One region of the Clostridium beijerinckii genome, then DNA from elsewhere that is predicted to be linked to it. Evidence: a T-box and tRNA genes for the amino acid it is inferred to sense, from the RefSeq annotation. Region 1 holds a T-box; the other holds one or more tRNA genes.

Region 1 (11,786 bases):
AGTAAAAAATTCTGTGATTTCTTTTCCAGAAGCAAGACCAGCACCAACTATTGTTCCGATGAACACAGTGGCAACTTGAAATACTTTTACCATTTCCTTTTTCAATATTTATCCCCCTTAAAGAATGTTCCTTTTATTAAATATATAAGGTTTACTTTTAATTTATTCTTTAAATGTTACAATATTTAAAGAAGGTATATTAGACACATAAAGAGGAGGAAATATGAACAGTTTTTGGGATGGAAAAAGATATCATAGTTTAAACTATTTTTTAAGAAATAAATTTGGTGAAAAAGTATTTAAAATATCTTTGGATGGAGGATTTTCTTGTCCGAATAGAGATGGAAAGATAAGTAATGGGGGCTGTCTTTTTTGTAGTGAGAGAGGTTCAGGAGATTATGCTGGTGACAGAGAATTGTCTATTTCAAAGCAATTTCATGATATAAAGGATATGATGTCACAAAAGTGGAAAAGTGGTAAGTATATAGCTTATTTTCAGGCTTACACAAACACGTATGCACCTATTGATGAGTTGAAAAGAAAATATGAAGAGGCATTAAATCAGGAGGGGGTTGTAGCTATCGCAATAGCCACAAGACCTGATTGCTTAGATGATGATGTATTAGAATTATTGGAGAATATAAACAATAAGATTTACCTTTGGATAGAGCTTGGACTTCAAACCAGCAATGATGAGACTGCTAAAAGAATTAATAGAGGATATAAATTAGATGTATTTGAAAATGCAATGAGAAAATTAAAAGAGAGAAATATTGATGTAGTAGTTCATGACATCTTAGGATTACCGGGTGAAACTAAAGAGGATATGTTAGAAACAATAAATTATATAGCTCATTCAGGGGCTAAAGGAATCAAACTACATTTACTACATTTAATGAAGCAAACGCCTATGGTAAAGTTATACGAGGCAGGAGATCTTAAGTTCCTATCGCAAGATGATTATATAGATCTTGTGACTCATGGAATAACACTACTTCCAAAGGACATGGTAGTTCACAGGTTAACAGGCGATGCACCGAGAGATCTTTTGATCGGACCAATGTGGAGTTTAAAAAAATGGGAAGTTTTAAATTCAATAGATAAGACGTTAGAAGATAACAACTTATGGCAAGGAAAAAATTTCAGGGAGTAACTATATATTAATTCTAATGATTAGGAATGGAGTAAGTAAAATGAAAATAGATATTATAATCTCAGCAGATGATATAGTTGAAAGCAGAGTAAGGAATAAGATTGCAGTTATAATCGATATATTTAGAGCTACATCTGTAATTATAACAGCACTAGATAATAGAGCAAGAGAAGTTATTCCTTATTTGACTATTGAGGAAACACTGGAATATGCAAAGAAACTTAGTAGAGATAATTACATTTTAGGAGGAGAGAGAAAAGCTGTTAAAATTGAAGGTTTTGATCTATCAAATTCGCCATTAGAATATATAAAAGAAAAAGTTGAAGGTAAAACAGTGCTTATGACTACAACAAATGGAACAAGAGCTTTAACAAAGTCAACGGAGGCCAAAAGAGTTTTTATAGGGGCCATGATAAATGGAGAATCAGTGGCGAAAAAATTGATTAATATAAATGATGATGTGGTTATTATTAATGCAGGAACAAATGGAAACTTCTCAATGGATGATTTTATTTGTAGTGGATATATAATTAATCAAATGCTAGATGTTAATAGAAATATAGAATTAACAGATATAGCAAAGACAGCCTCTATGATATATAAAGAAAATATAAATATTTTGAGTTATGTACGAGAAGCATCTCACTATTCAGTAATGAAATCCTTAGGATTAAATAATGATATTGAATATTGCATAAAAAAAAGCATCATAGATATAGTTCCAGAATATAAGGACGGAAAAATAACTTGTGAATGAAAAACTTTTAAGATTATGACTAAAAGTAAAACACATACATGATTTATTTAATCTGTATGTGTTTTGCTTTTCGAATTTACTATGAGTAAAAGTTTTATGATTATATGTTTTCTCTTGATTGCTTTAGTAAATCATTTATTCGCGGAGAACAATTTCTACCTCCGCATGAACCACTGCCTGCACCAGTAGCCTTTTGGACCTCTTTTATAGTTGAAGCACCATTTTTAATAGCTTCCTTAATTTTTGATCTAGGTATTGCCTTACAAGTGCAAGTTTTTGTTAATTTATCTAAAATTGCTTCATTCAAATTATTTTCCATAATAGTATCTCCTAAAAACATTTTTTAAGTTAATTGAAAAACTAACTTTATCTTAATTATACATTTTATAATCTAAAATAAAAGTATAGTTAATTAATATTATAACAATAATTATAAAAAAATATCCTATATTAAATAATAATTTTTATTATTATTTTAATATTGTAGATAATGGAATAGGAATTAAGAAGGAAGAAGAAAAGCGAATATTTAATAGATTTTATCGAAGCGATATATTTAGAGGACAAAATATTAACGGAATGGGAATCGGTCTTAGTTTATTGAAATCTATCTCAAAGAATTTTGGGATTAAGTTAAAAGTGAATTCAGAATATGGCGTTGGATCTGAATTTATATTATTGATTCCTAAAATAATTAAATAAGAGAATCCTAGGAAACGTTACCTTATTTGCTAAAGGGTCTATATAGTTATTTTATTTAAAATGTAAAGCTATCTAAATCATTAAGAATACTAGATTTAGATAGCTATGTTTTATATTAGTATTATTATAACTGTAGTAAGAAACCAGTACAGTTATATATGAATAAAATTATAAAACCAATGTCCAGATTGAAGACCTAAAACTATTGCCAACCTAAATAAACATATAGTTGATATGCCTGCTAAGATTCCGGTGATTAATCTCCTTGTATTAGTACTCTTAAAGTACATGAGATATTGACCAAACCCATCAATTAAAAGTGGTAGCATCAGTAATAATTCTATAATTATATGAATATTTTTAGATAATATTACGTATGTGAGTCCGAGAATATATCCCAGTAATATTCCCGTGCATCTTGCACATAATGGAAATTGATGACCTCTAAAAAAGAACGATCTCTCAGGTAATTGATGGCAGAAAAACATATAGTTTAAGACTTTTTTACAATTAAGCATTTAACTTAGTATGATGATAAGCTTCCTAGCATTCCGAGTACAAAAGCTAGAACGTAAAAAATTATCCAGATAATTATTCCACCAATCATCCATTTACATACTAAGCTGGCACTTTGAGGCTTTTCATCTTTCCATAAGAAGTATAATATTATTCCTACTACTGGAAAGCAACAAGACGCAATTCCGGCTAAATGAGATGGATTGTCCAAAGTACCTTTAGAAGACATATTATTACCAGTAGCAACACCACAATGTATACATACGGCAGCGTTATCATCTATTTGTTGTCCGCAATTCTTACAAAACATATATTTCCCCCTTTAAGAAGATACTATTTATAGTATTGTTAATAATACAACTTATGAGTAAATATGTAGTTATATTCATGATAATATTTAATTTTATATCTTAGTTAAGCTATAAAATTGTTAATATGATATCGCACTAACTTTATAAAATTAGGATTGAATTATTTTATAACATTAATTAGTAATAAAGATACAATTAGTGTTTGATCATGAATTGACATTTAAAAATCATTAATATATAATTATTACAATAAAAGACGATGATTAGGAAAAGTATCTTAGATATTATTTTTAGAGAGTAGCTGGCTGGTGTAAAGCTATAATAAATCTTAGAGAAAATCACCTAGGAGTTGGAGGCTGAAAGGCGTAATGCCGAATAAGTTATCACGTAAGAGCCTGCGTTAAAGGATAGAGTATGTATGTACTTGAAATAAAACATTTAATTTTGCGTTTAGATGTTTTAACCTTAGGTGGTTTGCGAATTCAACTTCGTCCTTTAGGATGGAGTTTTTTTATGTTTAAAAAAGTATGCAAAAAGGAAACAATTCTTAAAGAGAATAATATAGTTTACTTAGCTGAAAGGGGAATTTTTAATGTACAATAAGGTAGATTCATCAAAAGGTACCGTCAAAATTGAAAAAGATATAGCAAAGCTTTGGACAGAGAAAGATATAATAAAGAAGAGCTTTGACTCAAATTCAGATGGAGAATATTTTACTTTTTATGACGGTCCACCAACAGCAAATGGAAAGCCACATGTTGGTCATATTTTGACAAGAGTTATGAAGGATATAATTCCAAGATATAAAGTAATGAAAGGGTATAAGGTTCTTAGAAAAGCTGGATGGGATACTCATGGACTTCCAGTAGAGTTAGAAATAGAAAAGAAACTTGGAATCTCAGGAAAAGAACAAATAGAAGACTTTGGTGTAGAAAAGTTTGTTCATGAATGTAAAGATAGTGTATTCTCATATGTTAGCTTATGGAAGGAAATGTCTGAACAAATTGGATTCTGGGTTGATATGGATGATCCATATGTAACGTACCATGATAATTATATTGAGTCTGAATGGTGGGCTTTAAAGCAAATGTGGAATAAGGGCTTATTGTATAAGGGCCACAAAGTAATGCCTTACTGTCCAAGGTGTGGAACAGCGCTTTCATCCCATGAAGTTGCTCAAGGATATAAGGATGTTAAAGATTTAACTGCAACTGTAAAGTTTAAAGTTAAAGGTGAAGAAAATAAATATATATTAGCATGGACAACAACTCCATGGACATTACCATCTAACTTAGCATTATGTATAAATAAATCTTATACATATGCAGAAGTAAAGGTAGGAGAAGAAATTTATATTTTAGCTAAGGATTTAGTAGGTAAGGTTTTAGGAGATACTGAATATGAAATAGTTAAAGAATTTAAAGGTGAAGAATTGCTAGGTACTGAATACGAACAATTATTACCTTTTGCAAAAGTTGAAGGAAAAGCTTTCGTAGTAATTCATGGAGATTATGTAACATTATCAGACGGTACAGGAATAGTACACATTGCACCAGCTTATGGTGAAGATGATAGTCTTGTTTCAAAGAAAAATGGAATTGCATTTATAAATTTAGTAGATACAAATGGTAATTTTGTTGAAGAAGTTACTCCATGGGCAGGAAAGTTTGTTAAGAAGTGTGATGAAAGTATTGTTAAATATTTAGAAGAACGTAATCAATTATTTACAGCACAAAAGCACACTCACTCATATCCACATTGCTGGAGATGTGATACGCCGCTTCTATACTATCCAAAAGATAGTTGGTTTGTTGCGATGACTAAAATGAGAGATAAATTACTTGAAAATAATAATAAAATAAATTGGTATCCTGATAACACTAGAACAGGAAGAATGGGTAAGTTCCTTGAAAATGTTATTGACTGGGGTATTTCAAGAGACAGATATTGGGGAACACCACTTCCAATATGGCAATGTGAATGTGGCCATCAAGAGTGTATTGGTAGCAGAGAAGAACTAGAAGAAAAAGCAACTACAGACTGTAAGGGGATTGAATTACATAAACCTTACGTAGATGGAATAAAGTTAAAATGTCCACATTGCGGTAAGGAAATGAAGAGAACACATGAAGTTATAGACTGCTGGTTTGACTCAGGATCAATGCCTTTTGCACAATGGCACTATCCATTTGAAAACAAGGAAACTTTTGAAAAGAACTTCCCAGCACAATTTATTTCAGAAGCAGTTGACCAAACAAGAGGTTGGTTCTATACATTACTTGCGATTTCAACATGTTTATTTGATACAAATTCATTTGAAAATTGTATAGTATTAGGTCACGTTTTAGATAAAAAAGGACTTAAGATGTCTAAGCATAAAGGAAATGTTGTAGATCCTTTTGAAGTACTAAATAGTCAAGGGGCAGATGCTACAAGATGGCATTTCTATACTGCAAGTGCACCATGGCTTCCAACAAGATTCTCTATAGATGATGTTGCAGAAGCTCAAAGAAAGTTCTTAGGAACATTATGGAATGTTTATTCTTTCTATGTTTTATATGCTGAAATAGATAAATTTGATCCAACTAAGTACTCTGATTTTGTTTCAGATAATATAATGGATAAATGGATTATATCTAAATTAAACACATTAATCGAAACAGTTGATGATGGATTAAATACTTATAAAATTACTCAAGCAGCATTAGCTATTGAAGATTTTACTGATGAATTATCAAACTGGTATGTAAGAAGAAACAGATCAAGATATTGGTCACAAGAGTTAACAAACGATAAGATAGGAGCTTATGTAACTTTATATAAAGTTCTAACAAATTTAGTTAAGGTGGCATCACCATTTGTACCGTTTATGACTGAAGAAATCTATCAAAATTTAGTTGTGAATCTTGATAAAAATGCGCCAGAAAGTATTCATCTATGCACTTGGCCAGAAGTTGATAAATCTGCAATAAATAAAGAACTAGAAAAAGAAATGGATTTAGCATATACACTTGTTAAGCTTGGAAGAAGTGCTAGAAACGCTGCAAATGTTAAGAATAGACAGCCACTTTCTGAATTACTTATATCAACAAAATCTCTTCCAGATTATTACGGAGATATTGTAAAGGAAGAATTAAATATCAAAAAGGTTGAGCTTGGAGCAGACCTTTCAAAATATGTTAACTTTGAAATAAAACCTAATCTACCTGTTATAGGTAAGTTATATGGAAAATTAATTCCTCAAATCAGAAAGGCAATTTCTGAAAAGAACCAAATGGAATTGGCTCAAAAGATTCAAAATGGTGGAAGTGAAACTATAACTGTTAATGATACAGAAATAGTTCTTACAAATGAAAATCTTTTAGTTACAATGCAAGGTTTAGAAGGTTATGCATTCGCAGGAGAAGGTGAACTTGGAGTTGTTTTAGATACAACTGTGACACCAGAACTTCAAGAAGAAGGGCATGTAAGAGAAATTATTTCAAAGATTCAAAATATGAGAAAAGATAAAGGATTTGAAGTTGCTGATAGAATAAATCTTTATGTATCAAATAACGATATGTTAATTGATGTTATTAAGAAATTCGAACAAACAATAAAGAAAGAGACTTTAACTTGTGAAGTTCTTTATAATCAAGAATCTAATTATTCAGAAACAGTTATAAATAGTGAAACATTAAACATGAATGTTGAAGTTGTAAGATAAAAACTAAAATGACTAGGAATAAAAGATTTTATTAATATTCCTAGTCATTTTAATATACATATACATATTTAATGTAGTTTTCATATATATTTCTTATATAAGATTGTAAATTAGTTAATATGTTTATAAATTTAAGATTAAAAACTATGATTTTTGACAAAACTTACAATAAAATAATAATTTATTTTAAGTTATGTTGATTTATAAGGCAATATGTTAGTATAATGAGATTATCTAGAAAAATTCAAAGGAGGAATAATAATGGCTACTTCTATTAAGGATGTTGCAAAAGAAGCAGGAGTATCAATTGCAACCGTTTCTAGAGTTTTAAATGATATCGATGTAGTAAACGAAGATACTAAGAAGAAAGTTTTAGATGCAATAAAAAAGCTTGGATACAGACCAAATATAGTTGCAAGAAGTTTAAAAACTCAAAGAACAAAGACAATAGGGATTTTACTTCCTGATATATCAAACCAGTTTTACCCAGAAATTGTAAGAGGTGCTGAAGATGTTTCAAATATATACGATTACAATATAATACTTTGTAATTCAGACCTTGATATAGAAAAGGAAAAAGAATATTTAAGAGTACTTAAAGAAAAAATGGTTGATGGTGTAATTTATATGAGTAGTTCTCTTAATGAAGAAATATTAGAATTAATCAATGAATTAGATTTAAAGACTGTTTTGGTTGAAACTAAGGATAAAGAAGGAGTTTTACCAAGTGTAACAATTGATAATGTTAAAGCTAGTTATGATAGCACAAAATTATTAATTGAAAAAGGAATAAAAGAAATCGCCTTTATAGGAACTGAAAAAGAAAGCAAAAATGCTTGGGGTGATAGATACATTGGTTATGAAAATGCAATGAAGGAATCAGGAATAGAAATAGATCCTGAACTAGTTTATCTAAGCTCAATGAAAGTAAAGAGCGGGTATGAAGGCATACAAAAATTCATAAAGCAAAATAAGAAATTTAGAGGTGTTGTATGTGCTTCTGATGATATTGCAATGGGAGCAATTAATGCATTAAGGGATAATAAATTGGAAGTTCCAAAAGACGTAAGCGTAATTGGATTCAATGATAATTTTGCAGCTTCAATTTTCTATCCAAAGATTACAACAATTTCTCAACCGACTTATGACATGGGTTCTGTTGCTATGAGAATGCTTATAAAGCTTTTAAACAAGAAAGAGTTAGATGAGCCACATTATGTTTTAGAACATCAGCTAGTTGAAAGAGAAAGTACAGTTTAATAGAAAAATAGTCAAATTTTATACTTAGTTAGTATAAATATTAAATGTACATGATTATAAAGGACTACTTCAAGATAGTTTAAAGCTATTTTGGAGTAGTCCTTTATTAGCGTTAAAGTTATAATTAGTTGCATGTACAACTAATTTGTGTTAATATAATTTGTATGTAATTATCTGGATATGAAATATGATTATTGTTAATACTATATTAATATGATTAAGATAGGGGAGAAGTAATATGGATTGCTATCAGCATATAGGTAAGTATATTGGTGAAATACATAGAGCCAGCTATATGTATTTTGGCAAGCGATTTAGTAAATTTGGGATAGGTGCTGGTCAGTACTTATTTCTTTTAAACCTTTATGAAAATGATGGTATAACACAAGAAGAATTGACGAAAAAGGTTAGGTTAGATAAAGCGACAACAGCTAGGGCAATAAAGAAATTAGAGGATGAAGGTTATGTAAGGAGAATAAAAAAAGAAAGTGATAAGCGCGCATATAGACTGGAACTAACTGAAAAAGCAGAACAAATTAAAGATGATGTATATTCTATAATGAATGAATGGGAGGCTAAAATTAGAACGTGTTTTACTGATGAGGAATCTCAAGAATTAATGAATTTGTTGAATAAATTATCTAAGAGTTCTTTAATTAATAAGGAGGATATTCATGAATAAGCAGAATAGATTAGGAGAAATGAGTGTAGGAAAATTGTTACTTGAGTTTTCAATTCCTGCAATTATAGGAATGTTAGTTAATACATTATATAACATAATAGATAGAATATTTATTGGACATATAGAAGGCATAGGTGAACTTGCTATGGCCGGTGTTGGAATTACAATGCCAATAATGTTTATAATTTTAGCATTTGGTATGTTAATCGGAATAGGTACAGCTACAAAAGTGTCAATAAAGCTTGGAGAGCATGATAAGGAAGGAGCAGAAAGACTTCTAGGAAATGCATTTACATTAATAATAATAATTGGTGTGTTATTAACGCTGTTTGGTCATATATTTGCTAATCCACTTTTGAAAGCATTTGGAGCGAGTGAAAATATTATAGGCTATGGAGAAGACTTTATAAGGGTAATTATTAGTGGTTGTATATTTAATTTGATGAGTTTTGGTTTGAATCATTCAATTAGAAGTGATGGAAGTCCTAAAATAGCAATGGCGTCTATGCTAATGAGTGCTATTATAAACATCATCTTAGATCCAATATTTATATTCGGTTTAGGCCTTGGAGTTAAAGGAGGAGCCCTTGGAACTGTTGTTGCGCAGACAATAAGCAGTATATGGATTTTATATTATTTCACAAAGGGATCTAGTGTACTTAAGATAAGAAGGAAAAATTTAAAATTGGAGAAGGATGCAGTTTTAAGTATTTTTGCTATAGGGATTAGTCCATTTAGTATGCAGCTTGCACAAAGTGCAGTTCAAGTAATAACTAATAATTCATTGCAGTCATATGGTGGTGATTTAGCTGTAGGAGCAATGACTATAGTGAACAGCTTAGCTATGATATTTTTAATGCCTATATTTGGATTAAATCAGGGACTTCAACCTATAATCGGTTATAATTTTGGCGCTAGAAAATATGATAGAGTTAAGCAAGCAGTAAAATACGGGGTTATTACAGCTACAATAATAGTGGTGATAGGATTTATAATAATTGAAGGAATTCCAGAAGCATTAGTTAAGATTTTTAATAATGAATCATCCCTTATAGAAGTAACAGCTCATGGAATGAGAATATTTTTAATTATGCTGCCATTTATAGGAGCACAAATTATAATTACGAATTTCTTTCAATCAATAGGAAGAGTAAAAATATCGATGTTTTTAAGCTTATTGAGACAGGTGATAATATTAATTCCGTGTCTTATAATAATTCCAAGGTTCAAAGGATTAGATGGAGTATGGATCGCAGGAGCAACATCTGATATACTATCAGTTATAATTACATTCATTGTATTTTTTAAGACATCAAAGGATTTAATGGGAAATGGAAAAGAACAAAAAGTTATTTTAGAAAATTAAAAGAATAGGTATGCCTCAATATAGTTCCTAATATATTGAGACATACCTATTTTATTTAAAGGATCCCTTCGTTTTTTAAAATATCTTCTAATTTTTGAACTCTATTCGATAAACAAATAAACTTTTCTTTTAATTGTTCTTTTGAAGGCTCATCATTATTTATAACTTTTTCCATATCTTCTACAGTCTTTAGAGCTTCTTCTACATCTTGTTGAGCTATCTTTAAATTTGAATCATTCATAAAAATTCTCCTTAAAATAATATAATTATGTTTAGTAATTATATCCTATCACTACTAAAAAATAAGTGCAAGGAATATAAATGTAAAGAACAACTATACTATGGGGGAGAATATGATAAATTATATTTGGTTTTTTCTAATATTTTTTGGGATTCTAGTTGGATTATTGACTGGAAATGGAGAGATCATTTCCAAAGCAATAATTAGTTCGTCAGGTAATACTGTAACTTTTATGATTGAGCTTACAGGAATAATGTGCTTTTGGTGTGGAGTTATGAAAGTTGCAGAAAATAGCGGACTCACTGAAAAATTATCAAAGTTATTAAAGCCTATTCTTAAAAGAATTTTTAAAGAAGCTGCAAAGGATGAAAAAGCTTTAGGCGCTATTGTTATGAACCTTACTGCTAATATGATGGGGTTATCAAATGCAGCAACACCTTTTGGAATAAAGGCAATGGAAGAAATGGATAGGCTTAATTCAGATAAAGAAACAGCCTCAAATGATATGGCGCTTTTTCTTGTCTTAAATGCTACATGCATACAGTTAGTACCCTCGACGATAATATCTATAAGAGCAGCCTGTAATTCTGTTAATCCTGGAATAATAATATTGCCGACTATAGCATCAACAGCAACAGCTGCAATAGTTGGAGTAATATGCTGCAAAATATTACAGAAATACTTTTAGAAATTTCAATAATGCAATTTAATTAGAAATGCTGCAAGGAGGATTATAGAATTATGTTTAATTACTTAAGTAAAAGCATAATACCAATAATATTTTTACTTATAATAACATATGGGATGTTCAAAGGAAGAAAGGTTTATGAATGGTTTATAGAGGGTGCTAAGGATGGATTGATGGTAATCTTAAGGATATTTCCATATCTTTTAGCTATGATAATTGCAGTGCAAGTATTTAGAGAAGCAAAATTAATGGATTTACTAAATAACCTAATTGCTCCACTTGCAAACTTAATAGGATTGCCTAAAGATCTAATACCATTACTAATAATAAAACCACTGTCAGGAAGTGGTGCCATTGGTGTGTTTACAGATATAATAAAAAGTTTAGGACCAGATACAAGAACA
Region 2 (11,786 bases), 310 kb from region 1:
GAGCGTCGTAATCGGGCTGAAGTCGTACCGTAAGGAGCGGTGGACTGATTACGAGTGAGAATGTTGGCATTAGTAGCGAGATGTAGGCGAGAATCCTACAGGCCGAATATCTAAGGTTTCCTGAGTAAAGTTTGTCTTCTCAGGGTTAGTCGGGACCTAAGGCGAGGCCGAAAGGCGTAGTCGATGGACAATTGGTTGATATTCCAATACCACTATAATCGTTATTATCGATGGTGTGACGGAGAAGGATAGGATGTGCTAGCTATTGGATGCTAGTCTAAGCGTTTAGGGAGTTGGGATTGGCAAATCCGTTCCAACAATTCTGAGGCGTGATGGGGAAGGTTCTACGGAACCGAAGTATCTGATTCCATGCTTCCAAGAAAAGCATCTAGAGAGAGAAGTAGTGCCCGTACCGCAAACCGACACAGGTAGATGAGGAGAGAATCCTAAGGCCGACGGAAGAATTGCAGTTAAGGAACTAGGCAAATTGACCCCGTAACTTCGGGAGAAGGGGTGCCTGAGAAATCAGGCCGCAGAGAATAGGCACAAGCAACTGTTTAACAAAAACACAGGTCTCTGCTAAAGCGAAAGCTGATGTATAGGGGCTGACGCCTGCCCGGTGCTGGAAGGTTAAGGGGAACACTTAGCGAAATATCGCGAAGGTGTGAACTTAAGCCCCAGTAAACGGCGGCCGTAACTATAACGGTCCTAAGGTAGCGAAATTCCTTGTCAGGTAAGTTCTGACCCGCACGAATGGCGTAATGACTTGTGCACTGTCTCAACTGCAAATCCGGCGAAGTTGTAGTGCGAGTGAAGATGCTCGCTACCCGCGATTGGACGGAAAGACCCCGTAGAGCTTTACTGTAGCTTAGCATTGAATTTCGGTATTGTCTGTACAGGATAGGTGGGAGACTGGGAAACTAGGGCGTCAGCCTTGGTGGAGTCGTTGTTGGGATACCACCCTGATAGTATTGAAGTTCTAACTGGATGCCATGAAACTGGTGACAGGACATTGTTAGGTGGGCAGTTTGACTGGGGCGGTCGCCTCCTAAAATGTAACGGAGGCGCCCAAAGGTTCCCTCAGAACGGTCGGAAATCGTTCGAAGAGTGTAAAGGCAGAAGGGAGCCTGACTGCGACACCTACAAGTGGAGCAGGGACGAAAGTCGGGCTTAGTGATCCGGTGGTACCTCGTGGGAGGGCCATCGCTCAACGGATAAAAGCTACCTCGGGGATAACAGGCTGATCTCCCCCAAGAGTTCACATCGACGGGGAGGTTTGGCACCTCGATGTCGGCTCGTCGCATCCTGGGGCTGAAGTAGGTCCCAAGGGTTGGGCTGTTCGCCCATTAAAGCGGCACGCGAGCTGGGTTCAGAACGTCGTGAGACAGTTCGGTCCCTATCCGTCGCGGGCGTAGGAAATTTGAGAGGAGCTGTCCTTAGTACGAGAGGACCGGGATGGACTGACCTATGGTGTACCAGTTGTTTCGCCAGAAGCATAGCTGGGTAGCTAAGTCGGGAAGGGATAAACGCTGAAAGCATCTAAGTGTGAAGCCCACCTCAAGATGAGATTTCCCATAGCATAAGCTAGTAAGACCCCTTGAAGACTACAAGGTTGATAGGTCAGAGGTGTAAGTGCGGCAACGTATTTAGCTGACTGATACTAATAGGTCGAGGGCTTGACCAATATAATCAAGTTGTAATATACATTAAAGAAACTGTGTGCAATTTTGAAAGAACAAAGTTTTTTCAAAAAGGAAACTCGCTCAACGAAGTTGAGGAGTACAGTTCATGAAGCCAAATCAAAGATTTGGAATGAACTAGCATCTCGTGATGATGGCATAGAGGTAACACTCCTTCCCATTCCGAACAGGAAAGTTAAGGTCTATAGCGCCGATGGTACTGCATGGGAGACTGTGTGGCAGAGTAGGACGTTGCGAGGTAATCTTGTAGATTACAAGAGTTAAGTTAAAGAAATTTAACTTACGGATCTTTAGCTCAGTTGGTTAGAGCAACCGGCTCATAACCGGTAGGTCTAGGGTTCGAGTCCCTGAAGGTCCACCATGGGGGTATAGCTCAGTTGGGAGAGCACCTGCCTTGCACGCAGGGGGTCAAGAGTTCGAATCTCTTTATCTCCACCATTGAAAACTATGAATTTTATTCATAGTTTTTTTATTTTTTTATTATAAATATTATTTAACAACAATATTTATTACTAGCATGAGTTATATGATGCAGAAAATAGTAGAACAACAGTATAAAATAGGCTAAAAATACTAATTGTTAAAGTATACAATGAATGAATTATAATATATAATTTATATGTAAAATATATGTAAAAATGTAATTTAGTATTTTTATTTATTGTATAAAAATTATATTGCGAGGGGTAGGATTATGGTAAGAACTATTGTCTGCAAAAAAGATGGATGTAGCGGTAATGAATTTCATATATCAACAGAAGACAATAAACTTAAATTAGTCTGTAAAGACTGTGGAAGTACTTATTATTATGATGTGAGTTATTATGAATTTATAATGTTATCAAATTGTGCAGAGTGTAATAACGATACATTTAAGGTGTTTAATAATTTAGATAAACAAGGAATATATGCTAAGTGTTCTAAGTGTGGTGCTCCACCAGAAAAAATATACATTGATGATGAAGGTGTACAAGTTACTTATGAAGCAAAGTTGCTACAAGATATAAAGCAGTTTATGTATCAAATTGATCAAAGAATCTGTAGTTTAGAGATGAAAATAGATGGTTTGGAAAAGGGGCAAGAATTATTAGAAGAATCACTTGCTTATATAAATAGATATATGTCTGAGTAATATAATATCTGTGAATTTTAAAATTGTACTTAAAGAGGATGGCGTATGAAGAACAAAAGGAAAATTATTTACTGGTTTTTATTAATAGTTTGGATGATAGGGATATTTATTATGTCTAATCAACCTGCTCAAATATCTGATTCTCAAAGTGAAGGCGTAATAAATATTCTTTCTGCTATAGGTATCAATATGAATGGAATCTTTGGGCAGCTTACTAATTTTATAGTTAGAAAATGTGCACATTTTCTTGAATATATGGTATTATCATTACTAGCATTTAATGTGTTTAAATTGTATTTTAACATCAGAAGGGTTATTTTTGTGACAGTAGCTTTTGTATTTTTTTACGCTTGTTCTGATGAAATACATCAATTATTTGTTTTAGGAAGAGAAGGTGCTTTTAGAGATGTTATAATAGATACGGTTGGAGGCATTACACTAATATTGATTAATCTATTTAGAATGCATATAGTTGCCAAGTTTAATGAAGATAAATAAAAGATAATTTGAATAATTGGGATATAGTAATTTAAGATTAAAACCAAATTAATCATTCAAATTTTAAAATAATATAAATCAGTTAATTATATTAAGGTATGAAAATAAGGAATAAAAATTGTGAAGGCTAAGTATATGATGCAAATTAAGCATTATGTACTTAGCCTTCATTTTCTATAACAGAAATTAAATATGTTATGCAAACATAAGTATAAGTTAGTGAGAAACAAATATAGACATTGGTTTAATTGGAGTAAACAAAATTACAATTACTCTAAAATTACTTATTAAACCTATTTATGAGATGAATTAAATTTTATTTTAAATAGATCATTTACTTTAAATAGAATATAAATAAGAATAAGTATTAATAATCCATCAAAAGTGAAGTTGAACAAAAATAATTGTTTCGCGGTATCAGCCTTTCCATTGCCTACAAAAGGCATTGGAAATTGAAGCATACCTATAAATATAACAGTCCAAAGCAAGAAAATTTTGTTCTTTATTTCAGGATTAGAACTATTTCGAATATATTTATACAGTGAGCATAACAGAATAATAAGATAAATTAATCCTATAAAATATAAATTTCTAGGTAATATTTTTTCCCTTATAGATGACCAAAGTGTGAAACGATGGAAATCCCTAACTGGGGTTGAACTATCAGCTTTTGAGTACTTACCTAGTCCAGTACTAGTATAAAATGCCTTACTTGCGGTATATTTCATGCCATTTAATAAACGAGTAGGGTGAGTTAAATAGAATTTTGCAAGTTTAAAGTTATTTATTTTGCTGTAGAATTTTTCATCAGTTATTTCTGAACCAGGAATATATTTGACATATTCATCGGAATCCAAATAAGCATGTTTCCCAGCCTCAGCTGATAAATCAGGATCTAAGCCTAAATCTACCAAGTCTTGCTCTGGAGTAGTAGATTCGTTTAATACGCCATAAAAGACTGAGTTATACTGGGTGTCTTTACTTAAGTTGTTGCTATTCATATTGATGCGAATAGGATAGATTATCAATAAGCATGTAATAACATATAAAATAGCTAAACTGATTTTATTTAGATTATATCTATTATTCAATAATATTTTACATATAAGAATTATAATAATAGGTAAAGAAGTAATAACTTGTAATTTAGAACCTAAAAATAAAAAGGCTGAAAATAATATATAAAGTATTTTCGACATTAATTTTTCCGTTCCCTTTATTACGTATTTGTATTGAATATAGTTAAGAATGGATGCAACAAGCAATGATAGTGTAGTTATCATCATTGGTTCTCCATATAGGCTATTAAACCAAATTAAATAATTGCCATCAAAGAAAATGAATGCGGTTATTAGTACAACCATCATAGATTTAATATTATTTTTTATATTCAAAGATTTTAATATTATGATAAATGAAAGAATATATATAATACTATAGATGACAGCTAAATATTGAGTTTTAAATATATTATGATCAAGTGATTTGCATATATAATTAACAAGTATTATTAGATAGCTCAAACTACAATTCCAGATGCTTTTAGAATCGGTATTGTTTAAAGGGGTAATCTTATAATCAGTCACAATAAAGTCGTAATATCCTACAGAGTTAGGATTGTTCGTATCTGAGTCTAATAATGACAGACCAGATATATTCATAATTCTATAGAAATCACCTTGGTCAGCAACACCCACTTGGGGTTTTATAAATAGGACTCCGATAGTTATAGAAATTGCAAGTAAAGCAAACCAAAACATATAGAAGTTTCTTAAATTCTTTTTTGCTTTCATTAAATTTTCCTCCACAAAGATAGATTTAAAGTAATAAACATGATTATAAAGATATTAACAGATAAAATTATAATGTTTTTTGGTTAATACTACAAGAAAACATCAAATTAATTTAAAGGGCTACTTCAAAAATAGGATAAATATAAATTTTCAGAAAATTAAGAAAATAAGGAGGATTTAACGAATAGAAATAGAAATATAACATATAGCATTATTAAGTGAAAGGCAGGTGGGAGCCAATCTCTAGGGTAGATTAAGGGTTTGGCAGCATTATGAAAGATTATAGTATTAAAAATTTAAGAAATGTAGGATTAATGGGGCATAATGGAACTGGAAAGACTTCCTTAGCGGAAAGCCTTCTGTATTATTCAAAAATTACAGATAGATTAGGGAATATTGAGGATGGGACTACGGTTTTAGATTTTGATACTGAAGAAAAGAAGAGACAATTTTCTATTGCTCTTTCAGTAGCACCAATTGAATTAGATAATGTTAAAATAAATCTTATAGATATTCCTGGATATGCAGACTTTCAAGGTGAATGTATCGAAGGAATGAGAGCCGTGGATGTAGGTATGATAGTTGTAAGCGGAGTTTCAGGTGTCAAGGCGGGAACTGAAAGAGCCTGGGAATATTGTAACAAAATTAAATTGCCTAGAACATTTTTTATAAATAAATTAGATAGAGAGAACTCGGATTTTAATAAAGTATTAGCATCTCTTAAAGAAAAATTTGGCATCAGCGTGGTGCCTATTCAGTATCCTATAGGAGAAGAAGACAATTTTAAAGGGGTAATAAATATAATATCCAAACAAGCAAGAGTATACGATGTAAAGACCAAGGAAATAAAAATACTGGATATACCTGAAGAGCTCCAGGATGAAGTTGAAAATTGTAAGAAGATGATTATGGAAGCTGTCGCTGAGACTGATGAAGTATTGCTTGATAAATATTTTAGTGAAGGCGAATTGAGTGATGAGGAAATATATAAGGGCCTTATAAGTGGATGTGCTAGTGGAGATATTGCCCCTGTTATGTGTGGAAGTGCTACAAAAGTTATTGGAATGGATTCTTTAATTGATGATATTGTAGAATGTTTTCCATCGCCAGAATATGCTATTCCACAAAAAGCTGTAGACGTTTTAAATGATGAAGAGGTTTTTGTTAATCTCAATCAAGATAAGCCTTTTTCTGCATTAGTATTTAAAACTATTGCAGATCCATTTGTAGGTAGGATATCATTTTTTAGAGTTATTACAGGTGAAGCGAAAGATGATATGACAGTATTAAATGTTAATAAAGATAAGAATGAAAAGTTATCCCATATATGTTTTATTAGAGGTAAGACACAAATACCAGCTAAAAGAATAATAGCTGGTGATATAGGTGCTATTTCTAAGTTACAGTATACAAATACAGGCGATACTTTAGCTAGTTCTGATTTTAAAGTAATATATGACAAAATGAATTTTCCTAAAACAGTTTTCTCAATGGCTGTAATCCCTCAAGCTAAAGGGGATGAGGAAAAGATATCTCAAGCCTTGGCCAAGTTAAAAGATGAAGATCCTGTTTTTCAAATTGATAGAGATGTAGAAAACGCAGAAATTGTAATCTCAGGACTAGGAGAAACACATATTAATGTAATCGCAAGTAAAATAAAAAGTAAATTTGGTGTAGAAGCAGTATTAAGTTTACCAAAGGTACCTTATAAAGAAACTATAAAGGGATTTTCAGATGTACAAGGAAAACATAAAAAGCAGTCTGGTGGACATGGACAGTATGGAGATGTGGTAATTAAATTTGAACGTAGAACAGATGGGGAGGAAGAATTAGAATTTATTGATAACGTTGTTGGTGGCGCAGTCCCAAGAAATTTTATTCCAGCAGTAGAAAAAGGATTAAGAGAGTGTATAACTCATGGTGTTTTAGCAGGATGCCCAGTTATAGGTCTTAAAGCGACTCTTCATGATGGATCATACCACTCTGTAGATTCTTCTGAAATGGCTTTTAAGGTTGCAGCTTCTATAGCTTATAAAAAGGGATTAGAGCAAGCTAAACCTATTCTATTGGAACCTATAATGAAAGTAGAAGTTATATTACCAAATGAATATATGGGAGATGTGATAGCTGATATAAATAAAAAGAGGGGAAGAGTAATCGGAATGGAGCCAGAAGGGGACAAACAAAAGGTTATATCAGAAATTCCGCTTGCCGAAATTAGAAAATATGCTACTGAATTGAGATCTTTAACTCAAGGAAGAGGAGTATTTACAAAAGAATTTGCAAGATATGAAGAAGTTCCAGAGATAGAGGTAGCAAAAGCAATAGAGAGCATTAATGAATTAAGAAAATAACATTATGGAAAGTTATAGATAAAGTTCATTAAATAGGAATAAAGAGTACTCTAGTGTAGGTATTACATAAAGGGTACTTTTTATTTATGTGCTTAATATTTGGGCTTAATAAAGAGAAATAAAATAAAAATTACTATAATTAAGGAATAAGGTAAATTTTACATTAATATATATAGGATAAAATCATGTGCAGAAAGACATAATATTTTAGTAATAGTATATTTTATACAATTTGAACAAGGGGGCCTGTACAATGTCAGATTATAGCATGGATATTAATGGAAACATAGAATTGAGTGATTATAGTAATATATTTGACTATTTAAATATAATAGACAAAGATGATAATTTTGTAATAAGGATAGATAGAAATAATAAGGATGATATAGAATTAATTAATTCTATGCTTCAAGATAACAAATTTAATATCAATTATACACAATATGACGATTTTGGGAACTACTACATAAGCGCCAATAAAGGATCTTGAAAAAATATTATTTAAAATACAGGTTTTATTGGAATAGCATAATATAGTATAATATGTATTAGCAAATTGTTTTTTATTGGTATATTAAATAAAATAAAGGAGAGTTATATTATGCAAAAATATGTTATAGGAGTAGATTTAGGGGGAACTAAGATAAGTACTGCATTATCTAATTTAAATGGAGAAGTGTTATGTCAAACAACAGTTCCTACAAATGCAAGCGAGGGAGAAATTCCAGTATTAAATAGAATTATAGAATCTGTTGAAAAAGTAATTAAAGATGGATCAGTAACTTATAAAGATATAAAAGGAATTGGTATCGGTTCCCCTGGACCTTTAGATGCTGAAAAAGGAACTATAATCTATACACCAAACCTTCCATTTAAGAATTTTAATTTAGTGGAACCTTTGAATAAAAAGTTTGAAGTTCCTGTATTTTTAGATAATGATGCAAACGTTGCAGCTATTGGGGAATATATGTTTGGTGCAGGAAAAGGCGCTAAAGATGTAGTATTCTTCACAGTAAGCACTGGAGTAGGTGGCGGTGCTGTCTTAAATGGAAAGGTATATAGAGGGCACACTTCAAATGCATTAGAAATTGGACATATGACAGTAGCACCAGATGGACCAAGATGTAATTGTGGAAATATAGGATGTGTAGAAGCAACATCATCAGGAACTGCAATTGCAAAAAGAGGGCAGGAAGCATTAGCTAGCAAAGTTGAAACTTCATTAAGAAAGTATGATACTATTACTTCATATGAGGTGTTTACAGAGGCGGCTGCAGGAGATCCAGTTTGCGTGGATATAATTAATAATGCACTGAATTATTTAGGAATAGCTGTAGCTAATGCAGTATCTATATTTGATCCAGAAATTATAATAATAGGCGGTGGTGTATCAAAAGCTGGAGATATTGTTTTTGATACAGTAAGAAAAGTTGTTGATAAGAGATGTTTTAAATCTATGGCAGAATCAGTTAAGATTGTTCCAGCAGGATTAGGTACAGATGCAGGAGTAATTGGTGCGGTAGCATTAGCATTGCTTGAAACAGAAGATAAGTAATGCTAAGAATGAATTAAGTAAAGTAGTGGGATTTTTAGCTTAATCCTAGAACTCTAAAGCATTTAGAATAGACTTTTAGAATAGAATTACAGATAGATGTGAATAAATATTAAAAATTTCACATAAAATTAGAACAAAAAGCTCTCTTTGCAATAAATTTTTTCTTCTCATACATATTACTAAGTTTATTCTAGGTTAATTACTTAATTAGGGAGACTTTTATTTTGATATTTAAAGTATTTACCTATAATAGATCGGGATGAAAAAATTTTTTATATAAGCTATCTCTAGATATACTTAGAGATAGTGTATTATAAAAGAGTATATTTTATATGAAACCTATTCAATAGATTGTTGGATAGGTTTCAATCTTTAACTATGATATAAAAAGAGATTATTGTAATGAGTAACAGTTTAGTAGTATAATTTCTAATTAATAATATTATTGTGGACTTGCAAATTAAATAAGAAGAAGGTAATAAGATGAAAGCAGAGATTATAGCCATAGGAACAGAAATTTTATTAGGCGATATAATTAATTCAAATGCCCAATATTTAGCTCAGGAGTTAGCAGCTCTTGGAATAGATATGTATTATCAGCAAGTAGTAGGAGATAATGAAATAAGAATTATGCATGCATTTGATGAGGCATATAGCAGAAGTGATATCATAATAACTACAGGAGGACTTGGACCAACTGATGATGATATTACAAAAGAAGTTGCGGCTAAATATTTTAATAAAGAATTGATTGAGGATGAAAATTCCACTAAAAAAATAAGAGATTATTTTAAATTTAGAGAAAGAGCAATGACTCAAAATAATTTAAAGCAAGGGTTAATTCCAGAAGGAGCAACTGTTATAAATAATAATAATGGAACAGCACCAGGAGTTATAATGGAAGATGATAATAAGATAATGATCATTTTACCTGGGCCACCAAAAGAAATGAAACCAATGTTTGAAGAATCGGTTAAACCATATCTTCAAGAGAAATCAGATTCAATATTGGTTTCAAGAGTTGTTAAGATACTTGGAATAGGGGAAAGTGCTGTTGCAGAAGAGATTAAGGATCTAATAGACGCTCAAACCAATCCTACAATTGCGCCTTATGCAAAAGATGTAGGAGTAATGCTTCGTATAACTGCAAAGGCTGAAACTAAAGATGAAGCACTAAAATTGATAGAACCAATTGAGGAAGAAATTAAGAACAGACTTGGGGATAATGTTTATGCAACTGAGGATATTAACATAGAAGAAGTTGTAGCTAGGCTTTTGATAGAGAAGAAACTAACAATATCTACAGCAGAATCTTGTACTGGTGGCATGATAGCAAGCTATCTTATTAATTATCCAGGTATATCGGAAGTTTTTTTAGAAGGCGCTGTAACATATTCTAATGAGGCTAAGCATAATAGACTAGGCGTTAATAATGATATTTTAAACCAGTATGGAGCTGTAAGTGAAGAAACCGCAAGAGAAATGGCAATTGGTATTGCAAAGACAGCTAATACTGATGTTAGTATTGTAACAACAGGAATTGCAGGACCAGAAGGCGGTACTTTAGAAAAACCTGTTGGATTGGTTTTTATAGGTGTGTATGTTCAAGGAAAGGTAACGATAAAAAAATGTTTGTTTAAGGGAGACAGAAACAAAGTAAGGCTTCAGGCTACAATTACAGGATTAGACATGCTAAGAAGAATTCTTATTAAATAAATTATGCAAAATAAAAATGCCATAATATATTTCAAACGAAGTAATATATTATGGCTTTACAAATTGTATATAAATAAAAATGGGGGAGAGGCGATTAAATATTGAAGTTAAATACTTCATTATTATTTATTGCCAAATTAAATTTATTTATACATAATTTAGATAAAAAATTTATAATTCTTTTATAGCCTCGCTCAATGTTTTCCCGAAGGAATCGTTAATAACCAAATTAGCCTTGGAATCAGCAGAGGTAGAACTTTTATTTATTAATACAAGATTCTTTCCTTTAAAATAATTGATAAGTCCGGCAGCAGGATAAACAACAAGTGAAGTGCCACCTATAATAAGAGTATCTGCATTAGAAATTGCAGTTATAGAGTCTCTAATTACTTTATCGTCTAGACCCTCTTCATAAAGAACTACATCGGGCTTAACAGTTCCACCACATTTAGTGCAAATAGGAACTCCTTTAGATTGTAGGATAAAATTCACATCATAGAATTCGTGACATTTAACACAATAATTTCGATGAATGGATCCGTGAAGTTCGAATACATTTCTGCTTCCAGCCATTTGATGGAGTCCGTCTATATTTTGTGTAACGATAGCTTTTAATTTTCCCATTTCTTCAAGTTTGGCTAATGCTAAGTGTCCAGCATTTGGTTTAGCATCTGGGTATATAAGTTTTGCTTTATAAAATTTAAAAAATTCTTCAGGATATCTAATATAAAAAGTATGTGATACTAACTGTTCAGGAGTTAATGTAGCATTTAATTTCTCGCTAAACAGGCCATTTGAACTTCTAAAGTCAGGTATATTAGATTCCGTACTGATACCAGCTCCGCCGAAAAAGACTATATTACTACTATTCTTTAATATTTCTGATAACTTTTCAATGCTCATAGAAAAACCTCCAAATTAGAATTTATTTTAAGTATTAAAAACACATTATCATGTATATTTAATTATTGCACAATTGATTAGAAAAATAAAATATAAGCCCTGATAAATTAAACATTTTAAAATATTTATAATAAA

What was found. A T-box is a leader RNA that pairs with one kind of tRNA and senses whether it is charged. The one in region 1 lies ahead of ileS (isoleucine--tRNA ligase), so its partner is inferred to be a tRNA-Ile.
Region 2: it encodes a tRNA-Ile, which carries the amino acid that the T-box ahead of ileS (isoleucine--tRNA ligase) is inferred to sense. The anticodon was not compared.

What each region holds. Positions count from the first base shown of each region.
Region 1 covers NZ_CP144906.1:54,490-66,275, forward strand. The annotation lists gene PZA12_RS00240 (transporter) at 1-105, opposite strand, end outside; gene PZA12_RS00245 (TIGR01212 family radical SAM protein) at 224-1,153, shown strand; gene PZA12_RS00250 (2-phosphosulfolactate phosphatase family protein) at 1,194-1,910, shown strand; gene PZA12_RS00255 ((2Fe-2S)-binding protein) at 2,011-2,229, opposite strand; partial or broken gene PZA12_RS00260 (sensor histidine kinase) at 2,340-2,612, shown strand; gene PZA12_RS00265 (DUF2085 domain-containing protein) at 2,765-3,130, opposite strand; gene PZA12_RS00270 (zinc-ribbon domain-containing protein) at 3,136-3,438, opposite strand; T-box leader at 3,690-3,938, shown strand; gene ileS (isoleucine--tRNA ligase) at 4,032-7,145, shown strand; gene PZA12_RS00280 (LacI family DNA-binding transcriptional regulator) at 7,407-8,405, shown strand; gene PZA12_RS00285 (MarR family winged helix-turn-helix transcriptional regulator) at 8,644-9,087, shown strand; gene PZA12_RS00290 (MATE family efflux transporter) at 9,080-10,453, shown strand; gene PZA12_RS00295 (hypothetical protein) at 10,509-10,694, opposite strand; gene PZA12_RS00300 (nucleoside recognition domain-containing protein) at 10,807-11,382, shown strand; gene PZA12_RS00305 (spore maturation protein) at 11,436-11,786, shown strand, end outside.
Region 2 covers NZ_CP144906.1:5,295,396-5,307,181, reverse strand. The annotation lists rRNA gene PZA12_RS23810 (23S ribosomal RNA) at 1-1,684, shown strand, start outside; rRNA gene rrf (5S ribosomal RNA) at 1,824-1,940, shown strand; tRNA gene PZA12_RS23800 (tRNA-Ile) at 1,985-2,061, shown strand; tRNA gene PZA12_RS23795 (tRNA-Ala) at 2,063-2,138, shown strand; gene PZA12_RS23790 (hypothetical protein) at 2,395-2,832, shown strand; gene PZA12_RS23785 (VanZ family protein) at 2,878-3,330, shown strand; gene PZA12_RS23780 (hypothetical protein) at 3,624-5,123, opposite strand; gene fusA (elongation factor G) at 5,396-7,477, shown strand; gene PZA12_RS23770 (hypothetical protein) at 7,731-7,967, shown strand; gene PZA12_RS23765 (ROK family protein) at 8,079-9,032, shown strand; gene PZA12_RS23760 (competence/damage-inducible protein A) at 9,516-10,748, shown strand; gene PZA12_RS23755 (NAD-dependent protein deacylase) at 10,920-11,651, opposite strand.